One region of the Bacillus sp. JJ1122 genome, then DNA from elsewhere that is predicted to be linked to it. Evidence: a T-box and tRNA genes for the amino acid it is inferred to sense, from the RefSeq annotation. Region 1 holds a T-box; the other holds one or more tRNA genes.
What was found. The T-box of region 1 lies ahead of ileS (isoleucine--tRNA ligase). A T-box ahead of a tRNA ligase gene usually reads a tRNA of that ligase, here a tRNA-Ile.
Positions count from the first base shown of each region.

Region 2: it has a tRNA-Ile gene. The T-box ahead of ileS (isoleucine--tRNA ligase) is inferred to sense a tRNA for this amino acid. The anticodon was not compared.

Region 1 is NZ_JBALQL010000001.1:351,707-357,685, reverse strand. It holds gene V7201_RS01750 (YggS family pyridoxal phosphate-dependent enzyme) at 1-656, shown strand, start outside; gene V7201_RS01745 (cell division protein SepF) at 658-1,098, shown strand; gene V7201_RS01740 (YggT family protein) at 1,105-1,365, shown strand; gene V7201_RS01735 (RNA-binding protein) at 1,452-2,225, shown strand; gene V7201_RS01730 (DivIVA domain-containing protein) at 2,317-2,838, shown strand; T-box leader at 2,888-3,128, shown strand; gene ileS (isoleucine--tRNA ligase) at 3,286-5,979, shown strand, end outside.
Region 2 is NZ_JBALQL010000014.1:378,410-384,388, reverse strand. It holds tRNA gene V7201_RS09880 (tRNA-Val) at 1-66, shown strand, start outside; tRNA gene V7201_RS09875 (tRNA-Thr) at 75-150, shown strand; tRNA gene V7201_RS09870 (tRNA-Lys) at 175-250, shown strand; tRNA gene V7201_RS09865 (tRNA-Leu) at 265-349, shown strand; tRNA gene V7201_RS09860 (tRNA-Gly) at 374-448, shown strand; tRNA gene V7201_RS09855 (tRNA-Leu) at 460-548, shown strand; tRNA gene V7201_RS09850 (tRNA-Arg) at 569-645, shown strand; tRNA gene V7201_RS09845 (tRNA-Pro) at 662-738, shown strand; tRNA gene V7201_RS09840 (tRNA-Ala) at 756-831, shown strand; tRNA gene V7201_RS09835 (tRNA-Met) at 854-930, shown strand; tRNA gene V7201_RS09830 (tRNA-Ile) at 973-1,049, shown strand; tRNA gene V7201_RS09825 (tRNA-Ser) at 1,070-1,162, shown strand; tRNA gene V7201_RS09820 (tRNA-Met) at 1,188-1,261, shown strand; tRNA gene V7201_RS09815 (tRNA-Asp) at 1,300-1,375, shown strand; tRNA gene V7201_RS09810 (tRNA-Phe) at 1,381-1,453, shown strand; tRNA gene V7201_RS09805 (tRNA-His) at 1,494-1,569, shown strand; tRNA gene V7201_RS09800 (tRNA-Gly) at 1,576-1,649, shown strand; tRNA gene V7201_RS09795 (tRNA-Ile) at 1,653-1,726, shown strand; tRNA gene V7201_RS09790 (tRNA-Asn) at 1,748-1,822, shown strand; tRNA gene V7201_RS09785 (tRNA-Ser) at 1,826-1,916, shown strand; tRNA gene V7201_RS09780 (tRNA-Glu) at 1,920-1,991, shown strand; gene glgB (1,4-alpha-glucan branching protein GlgB) at 3,045-5,003, shown strand; gene V7201_RS09770 (glucose-1-phosphate adenylyltransferase) at 4,921-5,979, shown strand, end outside.

The sequences.
Region 1 (5,979 bases):
AGAGTCAAATAGCAGAAGCCTGTCAAAAGGCCAATCGCAGTCCGGAAGATGTGAAGTTAATCGCGGTCACTAAATACGTATCGGCGGAACGGGCTCAGGAAGCCATTGAAGCAGGTATTGTCAATTTAGGTGAAAACCGTGATGAGGGACTCCTTGAAAAGATCAGCATTCTAGAGGACAAGCCCGTCTGGCATTTTATCGGTACGCTCCAAACAAGAAAAGTAAAAAATATTATAGAACATGTTACATATATCCACTCGCTTGACAGACTGTCACTTGCAAAGGAAATTGATAAGCGTGCTAGCGCTAAAATAAAATGCCTCATTCAGGTCAATGCATCTGGAGAGGAAAGCAAGCACGGATTAATGCCTGAACAGGTAGCGGAATTCATCTCTGATTTGAAAGATTACCCGAACATCCTTGTTAGTGGATTAATGACAATGGCTCCAAATACAATGGACGAGCTAGTGATCAGAGAGTGTTTTAAAGCACTTAAAAAGCTCCAGGGAGAAATCCAGGGCCTTAACCTTGAGTATGCTCCATGCAGTGAGCTGTCAATGGGAATGTCAAATGATTTTCAAATCGCAGTTGAAGAAGGTTCTACAATGGTCCGCATCGGCACTGCGCTGGTAGGTAACGAATCGGAGGTGCAATAATATGAGCTTAAAATCAAAAATTAAGACATTTTTTTTCCTGGAAGATGAATATGACTATAATGATGAGGAAATGCTCGAAGAGGAAGCGGAGCCATTTAAGCCAAGTAAGCAGCCGGCTCAGCAAAAGCAAAATGTTGTAAGCCTCCAGAGTGTGCAAAAATCATCAAAAGTAATCCTGATGGAGCCTAGGATGTATGCGGAGGCGCAGGAAATCGCTGATCACCTGAAAAATCGCCGAGCCGTAGTTGTTAACCTTCAGCGGATTGAACATGACCAGGCTAAGCGTATTGTAGATTTCCTTAGCGGAACAGTCTATGCGATCAGTGGTGATATTCAGCGTATTGGTATGAATATCTTTTTATGTACCCCGGATAATGTGGAAGTGACAGGGAATATTTCTGAACTGATGCAGGAGCGGGATATTCAAGAGTCGAGGTGGTAGGTGTAAATGGATGTTGTAGTTGGTATCTTAGCGCAATTAATTAGTCTTTACCAGTGGGCATTGATTATCTATATTTTCATGTCATGGTTCCCGAATGCAAGAGAGACAGCGATTGGTCAGTTTTTAGCCCGAATTTGTGAGCCATTTCTTGAGCCGTTTCGCAGGATCGTGCCATCAATTGGTATGATCGATATTTCGCCGATTGTTGCTTTCCTGGTATTAAGGTTCGCGATATCAGGCTTGTATCAGCTGGCTCATTGGTTTTAAAAATATGACTATTTTTGCAGGGTCTGTTTCAGACCCTGTTTATTTTCTATTTGGGGATATAAGGTTTTGTAACAAAGGAGATCACAATGAACATTTATCAGCATTTTCGTCCTGAGGAACGTGAATTTATTGACCAGGTCATCAATTGGAAAGAATACGTGGAACAGAGCTATGCGCCAAAATTAACCGACTTTCTCGATCCTAGAGAACAGCAAATCCTAGCAACCGTCATTGGAAAACATCCTGATGTCAAATGGGAGCTTTTCGGCGGTGCTAATGGATCTGAACGAAAGCGGGCTTATCTATATCCAGAATATATGGAAGCCCAGCAGGAGGATTTTCAAATCAAGCTATTTGGAATTGAATATGCGAAGAAATTCATTACCATCGAACATCGCCAGGTACTTGGAAGCCTGATGTCGCTCGGATTAAAGCGCGGGAAGTTTGGTGATATCCTCATTGAAGGCGACACCGTTCAGTTTTTTGCGGCTGAAGAAATTGCAGATTATATAAGAATGCAGCTTGAATCGGTCGGAAGGGCTTCTATAAACCTGACAGAACTGGATATTGGCGAAGCCATAGCGACTGCAGAGGAATGGAATGAAATGAATGCGACAGTGTCTTCCTTACGGCTTGATACGGTTATGTCATCCCTCTTCAATCTTTCTAGACAGAAATCGCAGCTTTTGATCCAGCATGGCCATGTGAAAGTAAACTGGACGGCTATTGAAAACACGGCCTTTGAATGTGGGGAAGGTGACGTCCTTTCTGCGCGCGGATTTGGCCGTGCGAAAATTATCAGTATAGAAGGCAAAACGAAAAAAGATAAATATCGAGTTATTGCCGGAAGGAAAAAATAATTATATAGTTATAAAAGAAGGATTTTTAGTTTTTTTGTCGAATCATTGCTTTAAGTACATATAGGATTATAACTTAATGGGAGGTGGCGTCATGCCTTTAACGCCGTTAGATATACACAACAAAGAATTCAACAAGGGATTCCGCGGGTATGATGAAGATGAAGTAAATGAGTTTCTTGATCAAGTCATCAAAGATTATGAACTTATTATCCGTGAGAAAAAAGAGCTTGATGAAAGGCTCAACGAAATGAATTCCAGGCTTGGCCATTTTACGAATATTGAAGAAACCCTTAATAAATCAATCGTAATTGCCCAGGAAGCCGGAGAAGAAGTTCGCCGCAACGCGCAAAAAGAGGCTAAGCTGATCGTAAAGGAAGCAGAGAAAAATGCTGACAGAATCATCAATGAATCACTATCCAAAGCACGTAAAATCGCGTTGGAAATTGAGGAACTGAAGAAGCAGTCAAAGGTATTCCGGACCAGATTCAAGATGCTGATCGAAGCACAGCTTGATATGCTGAACACAGATGACTGGGATCACTTACTCGAATACGAACTTGATTCAACTGAATTAAAGACTGCTCAGAGAGAAGAAGAAGATTCACTGGCTTGACGCAAGCAGGTCATTTCGCATATAATTTCATAACAAAGTGCAATACATGAAAGAAACGTTGATAGGGACAGTACGGCTGTTCAAATGCTTGCCAAAAAAGCGAAATGGGGAAGGTGGAAGCCCATTGCGAGCGAGTAGCCTGAAAATCACCCTTTAGTTCCGAGCTGAACATTCGATCAGAATAAGTAAGCGCAGGCGTAACATTCGCGTTAAGAATGCTAAGAGGACAGAATGATTCATTCTTGTCTATTTAGGGTGGTACCGCGGGAATAAACCTTCTCGTCCCTTTTCAGGGATGAGGGGGTTTTTTTATTTTTCTGGGCTGTGTTAAAGGACAATGTCTATCACCTGTTGATTGAAGCTTAAATCAACAGGAAAGTTTAATGCAGCCATTTCCTAACATCGCGATCATGATTGCCAGGGTAAAAAATAGGGAGGATTAATTTAATGGAGTACAAAGATACGTTGCTTATGCCGAAGACCGAATTTCCAATGCGCGGAAACCTTCCAAACAGGGAACCGGAAATCCAGGCAAAATGGGAAGAAATGAATATTTACGAAAAAGTGCAGAAACACACGGCAGACCGCCCGCTGTTCATCCTGCATGACGGCCCTCCATACGCAAACGGAGATATTCATATGGGTCACGCGTTGAATAAAATCCTTAAAGATTTCATCGTGCGTTACAAATCAATGAGCGGTTTCTGTTCACCATATGTTCCTGGGTGGGATACACATGGTTTGCCGATTGAACAGGCGCTTACCAACAAAGGTGTAAAGCGTAAAGAAATGACTGTCGCTGAGTTTAGGAAGCTCTGTGAAGAGTATGCCTACCAGCAGGTCGACAACCAGCGCGAGCAATTTAAGCGTCTTGGTGTCAGGGGAGACTGGGAAAATCCATACATCACATTGAAGCCTGAATATGAAGCACAACAGATCAAGGTTTTCGGTGAGATGGCAAAGAAGGGCTACATCTATAAAGGTAAGAAGCCAGTATACTGGTCTCCTTCAAGTGAATCTGCTTTGGCTGAAGCTGAAATTGAATATCAGGATAAGCGTTCTGCATCGATTTATGTTGGCTTTAAGGTGAAGGATGGAAAAGGAGTTCTTGACCAAGATACTGAAATCATCATCTGGACAACAACACCATGGACTATTCCTGCAAACCTTGGAATCTCTGTCCACCCAGACCTTTCATACGTTGTAGTTGAAGCAAACGATAGGAAATTCCTTGTTGCTGAAGAATTGCTTGAAGCGGTTTCGAACGAAATCGGCTGGGAAAATCCAGTAACTCTTAAAAAGGTTACCGGTAAAGAGCTTGAAGGCATTCTTGCAAGCCACCCTTTATATTCTAGAGATTCACTCGTTATGCTTGGGGAGCACGTTACGACAGATGCTGGAACTGGCTGCGTCCACACCGCGCCTGGCCACGGGGAAGATGACTTCTACGTTGGTCAAAAGTATGGTCTGGAGGTTCTATGCCCAGTAGATGATAAAGGCGTTATGACTGCTGAAGCTGAAGGATTTGAAGGATTATTTTATGATGAAGCAAACAAGCCGATCACAGAAAAGCTTGAAGAAGTTGGCGCGTTGCTGAAACTTTCTTTTATCAAACATTCATACCCGCATGACTGGAGAACGAAGAAGCCAGTAATCTTCCGTGCGACTGCTCAGTGGTTCGCATCCATTAAAGATTTCCGTAAGGAGCTGCTTCAGGCTGTTGAGGAAACGAAATGGGTTCCAGCATGGGGAGAAACAAGATTATTCAATATGGTTCGCGACCGCGGCGACTGGTGTATTTCCAGACAGCGTGCATGGGGTGTTCCAATTCCGGTTTTCTATGCAGAAAATGGCGAAGCGATCATCACTGATGAAACAATTGACCATGTTTCAAATTTATTCCGTGAACAAGGCTCAAATATCTGGTTTGAAAAAGATGCAAAGGACTTGCTTCCTGAAGGCTTTAGCCACCCTGGAAGCCCTAACGGTACTTTCACAAAGGAAACAGACATCATGGATGTTTGGTTTGATTCAGGTTCTTCACATCAGGCAGTGCTCTTAGAGCGAGATGATCTCCAGCGTCCTGCAGACCTTTACCTTGAAGGCTCTGACCAATATCGCGGGTGGTTTAATTCATCACTTTCTACAGCTGTAGCGGTCACTGGCAAAGCGCCATACAAGGGAGTATTAAGCCATGGTTTTGCTCTTGATGGCGAAGGACGCAAAATGAGTAAATCCATTGGCAACGTCGTTGTACCTGCCAAGGTCATGAACCAACTTGGTGCCGATATCCTTCGCTTATGGGTTGCGTCTGTTGACTATCAGTCAGACGTTCGTGTATCTGATGCCATCCTTAAACAGGTTGCTGAAGTGTACAGAAAGATTCGCAATACTTTCCGATTCTTACTTGGCAATTTGGCAGATTTTAACCCTCAAACAGATGCTGTGCCGTTTGAGCAGCTTCGTGAAGTAGACCAATTTATGCTGGTGAAGCTAAATAAATTAATTAAATATGTACGGAACGCTTATGATAATTATGAGTTTGCAGGCGTTTACCATGCGGTGAACAATTTCTGCACTCTTGATTTAAGTGCTTTCTACTTAGATTTCGCTAAGGATGTACTGTATATCGAAGCTGCTGACAACGCAGAACGACGTGCGATCCAGACTGTATTGCACGAGAGTCTCCTTGCAATAGTTAAGTTGACTGCGCCAATTCTTTCTCATACAGCAGATGAGGTATGGAACTTCATTCCATCCGCGAAAGAAGAAAGCGTCCAGCTTACAGATATGCCAGAATACAAAGAAATTCCGAATGCAGTGGCACTTGAAACAAAGTGGAATGCATTCATGAAGCTTCGGGATGATGTCCTCAAGGCACTTGAAGAAGCAAGGAATGAAAAAGTAATCGGCAAGTCATTGACAGCAAAGGTTTCTTTATATGTTAATGACAACACTAAGGAGCTTCTGGACTCCATTTCTGAAAATCTGAGCCAGCTATTCATCGTTTCAGGCTTTGAAGTGGCAGGCAGCTACGATCAAGCACCTGAAAACGCGATTAAGCTTGAAAATGCTGCTATTTCGGTAACAAAAGCTGAAGGCGAAACTTGTGAAAGATGCTGGGTTGTCACTCCTGAAGTA
Region 2 (5,979 bases), on a different contig from region 1:
CTCAGCTGGGAGAGCATCTGCCTTACAAGCAGAGGGTCGGCGGTTCGATCCCGTCATCCTCCACCATTACATTTGCCGGTGTAGCTCAATTGGTAGAGCAACTGACTTGTAATCAGTAGGTTGGGGGTTCAAGTCCTCTCGCCGGCACCATCTTTAACCTAATTACAAACGTACGAGCCATTAGCTCAGTCGGTAGAGCATCTGACTTTTAATCAGAGGGTCGAAGGTTCGAGTCCTTCATGGCTCACCATTTCAACTTTATATGCGGGTGTGGCGGAATTGGCAGACGCACCAGACTTAGGATCTGGCGCCGCAAGGCGTGGGGGTTCGACTCCCTTCACCCGCACCATTTTTTCTAAAAAAAAATATGTATGCGGAAGTAGTTCAGTGGTAGAATACAACCTTGCCAAGGTTGGGGTCGCGGGTTCGAATCCCGTCTTCCGCTCCAAAAGTTCCTTAGCCGGGGTGGCGGAACTGGCAGACGCACAGGACTTAAAATCCTGCGGTAGGTGACTACCGTACCGGTTCGATTCCGGTCCTCGGCACCATTTTCGATTTAACATCATATGCGCCCGTAGCTCAATTGGATAGAGCGTCTGACTACGGATCAGAAGGTTATGGGTTCGACTCCTTTCGGGCGCGCCAATATTTTACTCTATATCGGGGAGTAGCTCAGCTTGGTAGAGCACTTGGTTTGGGACCAAGGGGTCGCAGGTTCGAATCCTGTCTTCCCGACCATGCTACTGATATAATATGGGGCCTTAGCTCAGCTGGGAGAGCGCCTGCCTTGCACGCAGGAGGTCAGCGGTTCGATCCCGCTAGGCTCCACCATATCTTTTTGAAAATTTAATTTGGCGGTGTAGCTCAGCTGGCTAGAGCGTACGGTTCATACCCGTAAGGTCGGGGGTTCGATCCCCTCCGCCGCTACCAATTTTACAATCTGGTTGAACCTATTCAATCTAGGCTAAACATGGACCTTTAGCTCAGCTGGTTAGAGCAGACGGCTCATAACCGTCCGGTCGTAGGTTCGAGTCCTACAAGGTCCACCATATATTGTTTGTTATTTCACGGAGGTATACCCAAGTCCGGCTGAAGGGATCGGTCTTGAAAACCGACAGGCGGGTAACACCGCGCGGGGGTTCGAATCCCTCTACCTCCTCCATAATTTAATTTGCATTTATTACCGTCGCGGGGTGGAGCAGCCCGGTAGCTCGTCGGGCTCATAACCCGAAGGTCGCAGGTTCAAATCCTGCCCCCGCAATTAAGTTTTTTTCAAGTAATACATTTGAAAAAAACTTTGGTCCCGTGGTGTAGCGGTTAACATGCCTGCCTGTCACGCAGGAGATCGCCGGTTCGATCCCGGTCGGGACCGCCATTTGTGGCTCAGTAGCTCAGTCGGTAGAGCAAAGGACTGAAAATCCTTGTGTCGGCGGTTCGATTCCGTCCTGAGCCACCTTTATTTTTTTTTAATTTAATATGCATTTTGAAATATGGCGATTGTGGCGAAGTGGTTAACGCACCTGATTGTGGTTCAGGCATTCGTGGGTTCGATTCCCATCAGTCGCCCCATTTTTTGCGGGTGTAGTTTAGTGGTAAAACCTCAGCCTTCCAAGCTGATGATGAGAGTTCGATTCTCTTCACCCGCTCCATAAGGGCCTATAGCTCAGCTGGTTAGAGCGCACGCCTGATAAGCGTGAGGTCGATGGTTCGAGTCCATTTAGGCCCATTTTTTTTATCATTTTATTATTCCGCAGTAGCTCAGTGGTAGAGCACTCGGCTGTTAACCGAGCGGTCGTAGGTTCGAATCCTACCTGCGGAGCCATATGGGGAAGTACTCAAGAGGCTGAAGAGGCGCCCCTGCTAAGGGTGTAGGTCGGGTAACCGGCGCGAGGGTTCAAATCCCTCCTTCTCCGCCATAAGGCCCCTTGGTCAAGCGGTTAAGACACCGCCCTTTCACGGCGGTAACACGGGTTCGAATCCCGTAGGGGTCATAAGGAAAGCTGTTAGCAAAATTGCTAACGGCTTTTTTTCTTTTTGGCTAAGTTAACCTTATTTGTTGATTTCCGCTCCAGCCATCCGCTTTCCTCGGAAGAAATGTGAAAAAGCCTTACAGTAGGCTTTTCATAGACCAAATTCTACTTTGGCGGGGCCCGGGGCAGCCATGTCAATGGACGCGCCTTAGGTTTGAGATGATACTCAGGCGGTCATTTTCACCTATGTACCACAAGACGCGTTCATCCAGCAGAACTTTGAAATGCTTCCTCAATTACCTGCCCACGAAGGAAATGGGATAGCATTTTCAAGGGGTCTCGCGCCGTCCACATAATTCAACAGGTGTTTCTAAAACCTCAATTGCTTTTAATACATCCTTCGGTTAAAAGAGCTTTAAGACAGACTGAACCAAAAAGTTAGCTGTTTTTTTACTAATTCACTAATTCCTAAACAGATTAAACACAATTTAGGTTTAATAAAATCTTGCATTGGGTAAATAAGAATGATTTTAGGTTCAATAAAATCGGAATTAGGTAAATCAATCGAACTTCCAGTTAGTTAAATCATTAAGCAACCAGATAACGCCAGGTTTTCTTTATACAAATTGCGTAGGGCTCCTAGGTGTATATCTTTTATCTATATATAGTACAAAACCTCCTTATCCACTAATAAAGAATGTGATATTCGCCTCATAAAATTCAATAAGTAATAAGGAACTTCTAAGTAGAAATGAAAACGTTATCATATTAATAATATTTTTACTGCTATTACTATCTTTCATCTGAGTGATTTCAACATTTCCTCTGAAAAAATATTATTCTCTTCTCATGATCAGCAAACTTTCCTTCAACATAATTCGCGTAATTGGAAGATTTAGTACATTAAAGCGCTACCAATTGTCAGTGTTTGTCGATATTAATATTATATTAAGTTTTATTGTCGAAATATTAAAAAAATGTTTACAAGGATTTCGCGCTGCTAACTAGAATACTACTGAAAAAGGGTGTTTCCAAAAATATTAAGCATGTTCTAATAAAGGCAGGTGGAAGGGTTTGGTAATCAATCCTACAGAGTTTGAATTGCATCTATTCCATGAAGGCACTTTGTACCAGAGTTACAATTTATTTGGTGCGCATGTCATTAAAAATGAATCTAATACATATACTCGATTTTGTGTGTGGGCTCCAAACGCCAGGGCTGTGAGTCTGGCAGGGGACTTTAATCAATGGGATGGAAACGGTTTTGGTTTGCACAAAGTGAATAATGAAGGTGTATGGCAGATTGTACTAGAAGGCGACCTCTCTGGGACGATTTATAAGTATGAAATCACAACCCAGGCAGGTGAGAGGTTTTTAAAGGCAGATCCATACGCGTTCTTTTCAGAGCTTAGGCCGAATACAGCTTCAATTGTTTATCCACTCGAAGGTTATAAATGGAGTGATTATAAGTGGCTGCAGAAGAGGGAGAGGAAAAGCAGCCTGGAGGAACCTATGTATATCTATGAGCTGCATGCAGGCTCCTGGAAAAAGGCAGCAGATGGCTCTTTCCTTACTTACCGTGAACTGGCAGATGAGCTGATTCCATATATTTTAACGCATGGATATACACATATCGAATTATTGCCACTAACTGAGCATCCGCTCGATATCTCCTGGGGCTACCAATCTACCGGTTATTTCTCTGTTACTAGCAGATATGGCACCCCGCATGATTTTATGTATTTCGTTGATTTATGCCATCAAAATGGAATTGGAGTAATCCTTGACTGGATTCCAGGACATTTTTGCAAGGATGCGCATGGGCTGTACCAGTTTGATGGCAGCTATGTTTATGAATATCAATATGAAAATGATCGTGAAAATCGTGTCTGGGGAACGGCCAATTTTGACTTGGGAAAAACAGAGGTCCAAAGCTTCCTGATTTCCAGTGCTTTATTCTGGCTTGAAAAATATCATATTGATGGCTTTAGGGTTGATGCTGTGGCTAATATCATCTACTGGCCTAATTCAGTTCAGACTGCTAATCCGAATGGAGTGGAGTTTTTAAAGAAGCTGAATAGGGCTGTAAAGGTATATGAGCCTGCTGCTTTGATGATTGCTGAGGATTCGACTGATTGGCCTCAGGTGACAGCTCCTGTGGAGTATGGAGGGCTTGGTTTTACATACAAGTGGAACATGGGATGGATGAATGACACATTAAAGTATATGGAGACAGAATCACATGAAAGGAAGCATATACATGATAAAGTAACTTTTTCTCTCTTGTATGCCTTTTCTGAGAACTTTGTTCTTCCTTTTTCACATGATGAAGTGGTCCACGGTAAAAAGGCATTGCTTGATAAAATGCCTGGAGATTACTGGCAAAAATTCGCGCAGCTCAGATTATTGCTTGGCTTCTTGGCAGCACATCCTGGGAAAAAGCTGACTTTCATGGGAACTGAGTTCGGACAGTTCTCTGAATGGAAAGACCAGGAGCAGTTGGACTGGAGTCTGCTTGATTATGAAATGCATCAAAAAATGAACGTTTATGTGAAGGAGTTAATGAAACTTTACAAACGTTCAAAGCCATTATATGAAGTGGACCAGAGCTATGAAGGGTTTGAATGGATTGATGCGGATAACCATGAGCAGTCGATATTTTCCTTTATTCGAAAAGGAAAGAACCCGGAAGAAATACTTGTGATTGTCTGCAACTTTACTGAAAAATTATACAGCGATTATAAGATCGGAGTACCAAGGCCAGGTGAGTACCGGGAAATAATGAACAGCGACTCCCCGCCATATGGGGGCTCTGGTTTTATCAATAAAAAGGTGATTGAAGCGAAAGAAATAGCCTTCCATGGAAGGCCATATTCTATAGAAATGAATATTTCTCCATTCGGAATTTCGATTTTACGTCCTGTTATCAAAAGAAAGGGGAGAAACAATCATGCAAAAGAAGAAATGCGTAGCAATGCTGTTGGCAGGAGGAAAAGGAAGCCGGCTGCACTCATTGACAAAGAACCTAGCTAAGCCAGCTGTCCCTTTTGGCGGCAAATATCGGATCATTGATTTCCCTCTTAGCAACTGCACGAATTCGGGAATCTTTACTGTTGGTGTATTGACACAGTACCAGCCGCTTTTACTGAACTCTTATATCGGGATAGGAAGTGCGTGGGACCTTGACAGAAAGGATGGCGGTGTGACTGTGCTGCCGCCATACGCTGAAACATCCGAGGTGAAATGGTATTCCGGAACCGCAAGCGCGATCTATCAAAATTTGAATTATCTCTACCAATATGACCCTGAATATGTGCTGATTCTTTCTGGTGACCATATTTACAAAATGAATTACGAACTGATGCTTGATTACCATATTGAAAAGAGTGCGGATGCTACCATATCTGTCATCGAGGTACCGTGGGAGGAAACAAATCGTTTTGGCATTATGAACACCGATTCTGAATTGAAAATTACTGAATTTGAAGAAAAACCTGAAGATGCAAAAAATAATCTTGCTTCTATGGGGATTTATATTTTTAAATGGAGCGTTTTAAGGGAATATCTGATAAGGGATGATCAAAATCCTGAATCAAGCCATGACTTTGGCAAGGATATCATTCCTTTAATGCTAAAAGAAGAAAAGAAACTTTTTGCCTATCCATTTAAAGGATATTGGAAGGATGTAGGAACTGTTCAAAGCCTGTGGGAAGCGAATATGGATTTATTGGACCGGAACTGCGAATTGAACCTGTTTGATCAGTCATGGCGAATCTATTCAGTAAACCCTAATCAGCCGCCGCAATACATTTGTCCGGAAGGCGAAGTGACGGATTCTCTTGTCAATGAGGGATGCAAAATTGAAGGGGAAGTATCCAAGTCAGTTGTCTTTCAGGGAGTGACAGTAAGGAAGGGTGCTGTAGTAAAGGAATCGGTGATTATGCCGGATGCGGTGATCGGACTTAATTGCAGGATTGAAAAAGCCATTGTATCCCCAGGAGTACGTGTG